One region of the Arthrobacter sorbitolis genome, then DNA from elsewhere that is predicted to be linked to it. Evidence: riboswitches for the same ligand, from Rfam matches in the RefSeq annotation. Region 1 holds a riboswitch; each other region holds the start of a gene.
What was found. Region 1 has a riboswitch for cyclic di-AMP ahead of ACX80K_RS00875 (C40 family peptidase). Riboswitches for the same ligand answer to the same signal wherever they lie in the genome.
Positions count from the first base shown of each region.

Region 1 (3,182 bases):
GGCGCCACAGGGTCGGGCCCTCGTCGTCACGAACGGCGAACCGCGGCCCATCGCGGAACTGCTCGCGGGGATCTGCCGCGCCGGAGGGGTCGAGCCGCCCGCATGGTCGGTGCCGGGCGCGGTCGCACGCGGCGCGGGGGCGCTCATCGAGCGGGCCTGGCTCGCCTCGGGCCGCACGGAGGAACCTCCGATGACGCGCTTCCTCGCCGAGCAGCTCTCGACGGCGCACTGGTTCGATCAGCGGCGCACGCGCGCGGTCCTCGACTGGGAGCCGTCCGTCGGGATCGAGGAGGGCTTCGAGCGGCTCACCCGCCACTACGCGCGCCGGGCCTAGTCGTTCCGGGGTCCCCGTCAGGGCGGCCGGGTCATGCCCGCCGGGCCTGGACCTCGAGGTAGTGCGGATTGTTCATCAGCCCGAGCACGTTGCCGAACGGATCCACGACCGACGCCGTCCTGAACCCGCCGGTCCCCCGTTCCGTGACGGGCTCGTACTCGGTCGCGCCCATGCCGAGCAGCCTGTCCAGCGTGGCGGGCAGATCGTCCACGTGCCAGAACATCACGGCACCGCCCGGGGGATGCGACGCACCGGACGGCGCGTACCGCCTGTCGATGAACCCGAGCTCGTCCTCGTCGTCGCCCACCCGGAATTCGAGGTAGGCGGGAGGTTCGGGCGGTTGCGGGAACGCATAGTACGGTCCCATCCCCAGCAGCTCCGTGTACCAGGCGCGGGCTGCGGCGAGATCGTCCGCGTAGAAGCTGATGGTGGCGAATCCTCGAAACATCGGTGCTCCTTCGGGTAGGCGTGTCCCGCCGGAATTTACACCCGGAGACCGACGCGGAGAAGGGCGGGATGCCCGGCATCCCGCCCTTCTGCAGCGTTCGTGCGCCCTGCCGCCGGCCTTGTCCGGCCGGCCCATGGGCTGTCGCGGTTAGCGCGTGTAGTAGCCGTCGACCGCCATCACGTCGACCGAGTGCACCAGCGTGCCCTGCGAGGGGTTCAGCGCGCTGACCATCTGGCCGTCGCCGAGGTAGATGCCGACGTGGCTGCCACCGTTCTGGCTCACCAGGTCACCCGGCTGGGGGGTGCTGGTGGGCGTCATGGAGGCGAACTGCGCCCACGTGGTGCGCGGGAGGCTGATGCCCTGCTGGGCGTAGGCCCACTGCACGAAGCCGGAGCAGTCCCAGGCGCCGAAGGCGGTTCCGCCGTAGACGTAGCCCGAACCGACGCCCTGCATCGCCGTCGCGGCGATACCGGCGACCGGCCCGGCGGGGATCCGCGCGGTCGAGGCCGCGGACTGGGTGCTGATGCCGGTGGAGTTACCGGCGAAGACGGCGGGAGCCGCAGCAGGGGCCGCGACCTGGGCCGCGACCGGAGCCGCCACGATGGACGCCGACTGGGCGGAGTACTGCTGGGGGGCTGCGGAGCCGCCGAGGGAGATCGACTGGCCCGGGTAGATGACCGAGCTGCTGCCGAGGCCGTTGGCGGTGAAGACGGCTTCGAGGCTGACACCGTGGGACGCCGCGATGCTGCCGAGCGTGTCGCCCGCCTGCACCGTGTAGGTCCCTGCGGCGGCGGTGCTGACCGCGGCCGCCTGGGTGTCCACGCTGATCTCGCCTGCGGCGCTGGCCGGCAGGGCCGCGCCGAACAGGAGGCCGGAAGCGGTGACGACCACGGCGGCGGGCTTGCCGGCCACCGAAGCACTGGCGGTGACGGCGCGGGAGGCCGTGATGAAGGGGTTGGTGCGCGTGGGGACTGCCCTGTGGCGCGCGATTGAGCTCTTCTTGGACATGCTGATGCCTTTCCCAATGCCTGCGAAGTTAGCTGTCGGGTTCGGATGGGACATCCGGACACACACCTGTCGACCATCGCCCCCAAGCTGGTCGACGCGTGTCTTTACCCCAAGGACTCACATGGAGTCCGCTACTGGTTCCCCCGCCCCTGTCGAATGGTTTGTGCGAACGGTCCATCCTCATCGACAGGGTTCGGCAGAAAGAGGATGGGCGCCCCTCCTTGCTGGAACGGACGCGGGTTCAACGGTACGCGGTGGTTCCTCGATTGTCACGTTTAGATCACGAGGGCAAGATCACTCCCGGTGCCGACGGGTCTACGGCCGTGCGTTCCGCGGTCTCGGCTGGCAGTGCGGGCAGAGGTAGGAGGACCGGTTCATGAACGCTTCCCGGCGGATCAGCGTCTCGCGGCCCTCCGAGGCGCAGCGGCGGCACGGCTGCCCTGCACGTCCGTACGCCTCGAGGTCCCGTGCGAAGTAGCCGGATGCGCCGTTGACGTTGACGTAGAGGGCATCGAAGCTCGTCCCTCCGGCGGCGAGTGCACGGGTCATGACGTCCGTGGCCGCACCGATGATGCGGAGTGTGTCCGGCCGGCGGAGCGTATCGGTGGGCCGGGCGTAGTGGAGTCTCGCGGCCCACAGGGCCTCGTCCGCGTAGATGTTGCCGATGCCGGAGACGAGCCCCTGGTCGAGCAGGGCGCGCTTGAGGCCGGTCCTCCGCGCCCTGATCCGCCCATGGAAGGCCTCGGGGCTGAAGGCGGGGTCGAGGAGGTCCCGTGCGATGTGGGCGGCCTGGTGCGGGACGAGCGGCAGGTCCCCCTGCCCCTGCCCGCCCGGGTGGCCGTCGTCGGTCGGTTCCAGGTCGGCGACGAACATGCCGCCGAAGATCCGCTGGTCCACGAAGCGCAGCTCGGCCGGCAACGGCACACCGTCGTCGTCGAGGGCCGCGGAGAGGGTCAGGCGGACCTTGAGATGCTTCTCCGTCGGAGCGCCGGGCTCCTCGATCAGGAGTTGCCCGCTCATGCCGAGGTGTGCCATCAGTGCCACGTGCGGGGGCCCGGCAGCGTCGGGGTCCTCGAGGACCAGCCAGAGGAACTTCCCGCGCCGCACCACGTCGGTCACGCGCGAGCCGGTGACGTTCCCCGCGAAGTCCTCGACACCGTTCACGTGCCGACGGAGCGACCGGGCGTCGAGAACCTCCACGGCCTCGATGCGGCGTCCTGTCACCCAGCGGGCGAGACCCCGGCGGACGACCTCCACCTCGGGGAGTTCGGGCACTCAGGATCCGTCGACGATGCCGGAGGCGGGGTTGGAGGCGGGGTTGGAGGCGGGGTTGGAGGCGGGGCCGGAAGCGGCGGTGGCGCCCGCGTCGGCAGCGGGGCCCGGGACGGGCTT
Region 1 is NZ_JBTNDM010000001.1:185,063-188,244, reverse strand. Features, by position in the region: gene ACX80K_RS00885 (NAD-dependent epimerase/dehydratase family protein) at 1-334, shown strand, start outside; gene ACX80K_RS00880 (VOC family protein) at 366-782, opposite strand; gene ACX80K_RS00875 (C40 family peptidase) at 930-1,790, opposite strand; cyclic di-AMP (ydaO/yuaA leader) riboswitch at 1,793-1,968, opposite strand; gene mutM (bifunctional DNA-formamidopyrimidine glycosylase/DNA-(apurinic or apyrimidinic site) lyase) at 2,106-3,065, opposite strand; gene rnc (ribonuclease III) at 3,066-3,182, opposite strand, start outside.

Region 2 (3,182 bases), on a different contig from region 1:
GACGATGTCATCAACGTCTCGGGGCACCGCCTGTCCACCATCGAGATCGAATCGGCGCTCGTCGCCCACCCTCTCGTCACGGAGGCCGGCGCATGCCCGATCCCGGATCCGCTGACGGGTCACGCCATCGCGGCCTTCGTGGTCCTCACCGCCGGCGCGGACCATGGGGCCGACGTCGCTGCGACGCTGCGCGCCCATGTGGCGGAGGCGATCGGACCGATCGCGCGGCCCTCGGCCGTCGTCGTCGTGCCCGATGTCCCCAAGACGCGGTCCGGGAAGATCATGCGGCGCCTGCTGACGCAACTCTACGAGGGCAGCCCCCTCGGGGACACCACGTCCCTGCAGAACGAGGGGTGCATCCCCGGGATCCAGCACGTCCTGGCGGCGCGGGGCTGAAACCCGCCCGCCGCCCGCCCGGACGGATCCCGCTTAAAGAAGGAAGCGGCAGGCGCCCCGTCCAAGCACCTGCCGCTTCCCGCGTGTGGTTCGTTCAGGAATCAGACCCGGACGAAGGATGCTCCCGGAAGGTCCGAGAGAGGGTGCTGCATGGTGAGGTTCGACCCGTTCATGCCGCTGCTGATGACCTGGCCGCCACCGGCGTAGATGGCCACGTGGCCACCGGTGATGACGATGTCGCCGGGGGCGGGGGTCGCCACCGTCGCGCCGTACTGGAAGAACTGCGACGGGCCGAGGTCGCCCGCGGCGATCCCGGCTGCGTGCAGCGCGTTCTCGACGAGCACGGTGCAGTCCTGGACCGCTCCGGCCGCGAGCTGCGACTGGGCCGACGCCAGGAGGGTCCCACCGGCGCCGCCGGCTGCCGGGGTGACCTCGGCCGAGGCCAGGTAGACGCCCGAACCGGGGGCTTCCGACACGGCCGGGGCCGGGGCGGGAGCAGGAGCCGGGGCGACGGCCGCAGCCTGCTGGACGACCGGCGCCGGGGCGACGACCGCTGCCTGCTGCACGGGAGCCGCAGGAGCGACCGCGACAGGAACGGAGACCGTCTGCGCGGTTGCCGCTCCACCCGTGGGGATCACGATGGAGTCACCGGGGAAGATGACGGACGCGAGGGAGAGCCCGTTGGCCGCGAGGACCGCGGTCAGGTCCGCGCCGTAGCTCGCCGAGATGCCGCCGAGGGTGTCGCCGGCGACGACGGTGTGGGTCGCGTCGGCTGCAGCGGCCGGAGCCGCGGGAGCGGCCTGGACGGCGGGAGCGGCCTGGGCTGCCACGGCTGCCGGTGCCGGCGTCGCGGCCTGCTCCGTGTAGGACCCGGCGTGGGCGGTGCCGACGACGCTGAGCGCGAGGCCCGACGTGACGGCGACGACGGCAACGGGACGCCCCACCATGGTGGCGTGGGCCTTCGCGGCGCGGGACAGGCCCTGCAGTGCGAGATTGCCGTCGATTGCGGCGCGGTGGCGCGCCGAAGAGATCTTTCGTGACATGGATGTATACCTCTCCCATGCCTGCGGGGTGAGCTGTCGGGTTCGGATGGGAGTCACCCGGGCGCGTGCACCAGCTGATCAGCTGCTGCGATGCGACTTAACCCCAAGGACGTCGGCAGGTGTTGCTGCGCGCCCACTGGAACTGTGGTTCCCCCGTCCCCGCCGTGATGTGTGCGAACGTATCCGGGACGACGGCGGGGCTCGGCATTTCGTCCAGGAGCGCCTCACATAGGCGGAGGCACCCGACGAACATAGCCACTGCTCGGACGTTTTGTCACATTCACATAACGCCGCGTACCCTACCCCCCGGTACGGGCCGATCGCCGGCGACGGAACGCGAGCCCCGTGCATGCAGCACTGAGGACGAGGAGCACCGACTGCTGCAGGTAGAACCAGGCGCTCGCCGTCGGATCAGCGCCGATGGCCGCTGCCACGAGGCTGCCGGACAGCGCGGCCGTCAGCGCCGCCCCGACACAGAGGAGCGTGCTCCAGAATCCCTGCTCGTGGGTACGCTCCGCCGCCCTCCAGCTCTCCATCCCCCCACCCTATGCGGGAGGGACGGGCGCGGCATGCGGCGGGGCTCGCTCACACGGGGACACATTGTTTGGTTCCCCGGCGGCTCGGTGTCAGACTCGATCTGACCATCCCGAGCGGCTGAGAGATCTGGCTCACTGACGCCGCAGCAACCCTGGCCTCCGCATCCGACGCGGCGACAGAAGGGTGCTACTGCCAGACCGATGGAGGATCCGATGAGCGTCGCCGACCTTTCAACCCCCCTGAAATTCGCCTACTGGGTGCCGAACGTCAGCGGGGGCCTGGTCGTCTCGACGATCGAGCAGCGCACCAGCTGGGACTTCGACTACAACAGGAAGCTCGCCCGGATCGCCGAGGACGCCGGGTTCGAATACGCCCTGTCGCAGACCCGCTACGCCGCGTCGTACGGAGCGGACAAGCAGCACGAGGCGACGTCGTTCTCCCTCGCCCTCCTCGCCGCCACGGAGAAGCTGAAGGTGATCGCCGCGGTCCATCCCGGCATGTGGCACCCGGGCGTCCTGGCGAAGTTCATCATCACCGCCGACCACATCTCGAACGGCCGTGCCGCCGTCAACATCGTCTCCGGCTGGCTGAAGGACGAGTTCGTGAACTTCGGCCTGGAATGGCTCGAGCACGACGAACGCTACGTCCGCACCGAGGAGTTCATCCGGGTGCTGCGCGGCCTGTGGACCGAGGAGGGGTACAGCCAGTCGGGCAGGTACTACGACATCCGGGACTTCACGCTGAGCCCCGCCCCCGTGGACGTGCCCGGCCGCCCGCACCCCGAGGTCTTCTTCGGGGGCAACTCGACGGCGGCCCAGGCCACGGCGGGTCGGGTGGCGGACTGGTACTTCTCGAACGGCAAGGACCTCGAGGGCTTCAAGGAGAACATCGCGGGCGTCCAGGCGTCCGCCGCCGAGGCCGGGCGGCACCCCCGGTACGGGCTCAACGGGTTCGTCATCGCCCGCGACTCCGAGAAGGAGGCCCGGGACACGCTGCGTGAGATCGTCGAGAAGGCGCATCGGCCTGCCGTCGAGGGCTTCCGCGACGCCGTGCAGGAAGCCGGAGCCTCGACGAAGGACGGCAGGGGCATGTGGGCGGACTCCACGTTCGAGGACCTCGTCCAGTACAACGACGGCTTCAAGACACAGCTCATCGGTACGCCCGAGCAGATCGCCGAGCGCATCGTCGAGTACAAGAAGATCGGCG
Region 2 is NZ_JBTNDM010000009.1:88,072-91,253, forward strand. Features, by position in the region: gene acs (acetate--CoA ligase) at 1-396, shown strand, start outside; gene ACX80K_RS14380 (LysM peptidoglycan-binding domain-containing protein) at 498-1,439, opposite strand; cyclic di-AMP (ydaO/yuaA leader) riboswitch at 1,445-1,655, opposite strand; gene ACX80K_RS14385 (hypothetical protein) at 1,739-1,975, opposite strand; SAM riboswitch class I at 2,078-2,183, shown strand; gene sfnG (dimethylsulfone monooxygenase SfnG) at 2,189-3,182, shown strand, end outside.
Region 2: linked by a shared signal. The riboswitch ahead of ACX80K_RS14380 (LysM peptidoglycan-binding domain-containing protein) and the one ahead of ACX80K_RS00875 (C40 family peptidase) in region 1 are both predicted to bind cyclic di-AMP.

Region 3 (3,182 bases), on a different contig from region 1:
CAGGTGTACCTGGACGACCAGACGCAAGATCCGAGCTGGGTCACCGTCAAGACCGGCCTGTTCGGCACCTCGGAGTCCTTCGCGCCCCTGCAGGGAGCGAACGTCAACGGCAACGATGTGACCATCGGTTACACCAAGGACCAGGTCAAGGACGCACCCCGCATCGAGTCCGATGGCGCCCTCAGCCCCGAGGAAGAAGACCGCCTCTACCGCCACTACGGGCTCTCCGGCCACACCGGAACCACCGGTACGACCGGCGACACCCATGGGGACTTCCTCGACTCGGACACCACCCGCACGACCGGCACGACCGCGGGAACGACCGGGTTCGAGGCCGGCTACCAGGCCGGCGACGAGCGCGTCGACCGCAAGGACGCGCCAGGAACCGTCGGTTACGACACCTCGGGCCCCACGACGGACGACGCCATGACCCGCTCCGAGGAGCAGCTCCACGTCGGCACCGAGCGTCGTGAGGCCGGCCGTGCACGCCTGCGCAAGTACGTCGTCACCGAGAACGTCACCCAGACCGTTCCCGTGACCCACGAAGAGGTCCGGATCGAGCGCGAGCCCATCACCGACGCCAACCGTGGCGACGCGTACGACGGCCCCGCCATCAGCGAGGAGGAGCACGAAGTGGTCCTCCACGCCGAGCGTCCCGTCGTCGAGAAGGAAGCCGTCCCGGTCGAGCGCGTCCGCCTCGACAAGGAGACCGTCACCGCCCAGGAAACCGTCACCGAAGAGGTCCGCAAGGAAAAGATCGAACTCCTCGACGCCGACGGCACCGACCTGGACGGCACCACCAACGGCACGGACCGCCGCACCAGGTAGGGTCATCGGCGGGTAGATCCGCCGGCACCACCAAGAAACGCCTAGGGGCGCTGCAAATATGCAGCGCTCCTAGGCGTTTCCAGCTCGAGAAGGGTGGTCGTTCAGGGTTTCGGGCTCGGAGAAGCTGTCTCGCATGAGGAACAGTCGACCGAGCACGGGAGTGTGCTGCGCGCCGTCCTGCTTCAGCTACTTTCCAGCCTGCCGATCGCGGGCGCCAGCCCCTGCTGATGCGCTGGATGAGGTGACCGCGATGTGACATCGGGAAAGAGCCCGAGTTAGCGTGGAAGGCGTGCCGTGCCCTGACATCAGGGGCAGCACCCTTGGATGGATTGCCTAGCTCTGCCACTATCGCAAGGTTCCGTTTCAACGTTCATCTGGCAGAGGCGGGGGAACCAATGATCGGGCCCCTCGGGGTCCTAGGGGTCAAGCCGCACGAGGCCCGGACCATAAGAACGGTTCGGGTCATCTCCGGCCGGGGTGACTTCCATCCGCATCCGACAGCTCACCTCGCAGGCATCTGGAGAGGTTCTGAACATGTCCAATATTTCCCATGCCCCACGCCTTCGCAGCAGCAGCCCCGGAAGGGTGGTCCGTCCGGTGGCCGCGCTCGGCGCGGCGTCGGCGCTGATGCTCGGGGTCCGCGTTCCAGCCCAGGCCTCCGCCGGCACCAGCGCGGGCTGCTGCGGATGGCGCCTCGGAGAGCCCGACCGGGCCCTCCGTGACCTTCCCCGGCGCGGGGGCACCCGAGAGCCCCGCGTCGTCCACCAACGCGGCGATCCTCGCTTCGGCAGAATCCCAGCTGGGCGCGGGCCAGGACTGCACAGTTCTGGGTGAGCAGGCGCTGAAGGCGGCCGGGGTCGGTGGTGTCGGGGATGAATCCCCGGCCGGCCTGATGGAGTCGGCGACCCCCGTCGCGGTCCCCCACCCGGGTGATTTCATCTATTACGAAGACGGTGGCGCGGGAGTTCCGCACAACGCCGTGTACATCGGCGGCGGCGAGGCGATCCACAGCGGATTCAACGGCGGCCAGACCGTCGTCAACAGCGCTGACATCGGCTCAGGGCCTTCCTACTACCGGGTCAACGCCTAGAGTCCTACCGCACGACTGAACAGTACGGATCCGAGAAGTACCCGGCGGGGAGACCCCGCCGGGCACTTCTCCTCCGGCCCCCATCAGCATGCCCGTCCATCTACCGGCACGAAGACCCAGGTGTGACGAGAACCCTCCAGCCATGACTCCCTTGGAAGGCGATCCCGCCACGCATGATCCGTCAGGGGCGCCGGCCACGCCGAGATCGCCGAATTTGGCGAATCGGCCTTCCTGGACAGCGACCTCATGGACGAGCAACCCTGCCCTCGGCATCACGAAGGTGAACGGCCTTCAAAAAAATGTCATCCGGCCTACGGCCCGAAACGGAGAGCACGATGTCCCCTGAACCCCTCACCATCCCAGACGAGCCCCGTCCGCCCGTCGTCCGGGTAACACCCATCCCCGCCGGCAGGGAGTACGTGACACCGCTCGGAGCCACGACCATCGCAGCCCACGACGTCGTCCTCCTGGAACTCCTCGGCAAGGACGGGAACCCCGAGGCATGCCTCATCCAGCCCCCGGACGCCGCGATCGGCCTCGCCCTGTCCATCCAGGACGCCGGGACGACCCTCATCAAGCAGGAAGTCGACAACGACGGCAAGAAGCTGTCCCTGCCCACCCGCATCAGACGCATCAACAAGGCCCTCAGCGTGTAGGACTCGACCTCGTTCAAGGGATCTTCGCCCAACGCTGTCCGTCCCATCTGCTCCGGGGCATGCCCACGATCGAGTGCCCGCTCCGGTGGTGCGCGCAAATGGAGCTCAACCGGTCCCGCAGATCCCCCGGCACCTCGGGGGTTCAGCCCTCGGTCCCAGGCTCCTCCGGTTCTCCGCGATCGTCCTGGGTCTTCGGTGGGAGGAAGCACGAGTTACGGTGAGTGATGAGAGAGAAGGTGCACGTGAATACAGCACACTGGTCCACCAGTCGCCTGTTGAGTACGGCCGCCCGATTGAACGATCAGCACGAGACCCAGCGCCTGACTGATCTGGGCGTCACCCACGCGGGCGCGACCACACTGACGGCCCTGGAGGACAGCGGCCCGATCACCCAGACGCACCTTGCCGCCCTGGTACGGGTCACAGGGTCCACCATCGGACAGATCCTGGAGAAGCTCGAATTCAAGGGGCTCGTATCCAGGGCCCGCGACTTTTCGGACGCTCGTTCCATGCAAACCCGTATCACGGTGCGAGGACGGAACCTCCTCCATCGCATCGATCAACGAGCCGCAGATGCGGCTGTGTCGGCTGCATTGCCTGATCAGGTG
Region 3 is NZ_JBTNDM010000007.1:38,689-41,870, reverse strand. Features, by position in the region: gene ACX80K_RS12905 (YsnF/AvaK domain-containing protein) at 1-828, shown strand, start outside; cyclic di-AMP (ydaO/yuaA leader) riboswitch at 1,186-1,358, shown strand; gene ACX80K_RS12900 (NlpC/P60 family protein) at 1,547-1,918, shown strand; gene ACX80K_RS12895 (hypothetical protein) at 2,254-2,574, shown strand; gene ACX80K_RS12890 (MarR family winged helix-turn-helix transcriptional regulator) at 2,817-3,182, shown strand, end outside.
Region 3: linked by a shared signal. The riboswitch ahead of ACX80K_RS12900 (NlpC/P60 family protein) and the one ahead of ACX80K_RS00875 (C40 family peptidase) in region 1 are both predicted to bind cyclic di-AMP.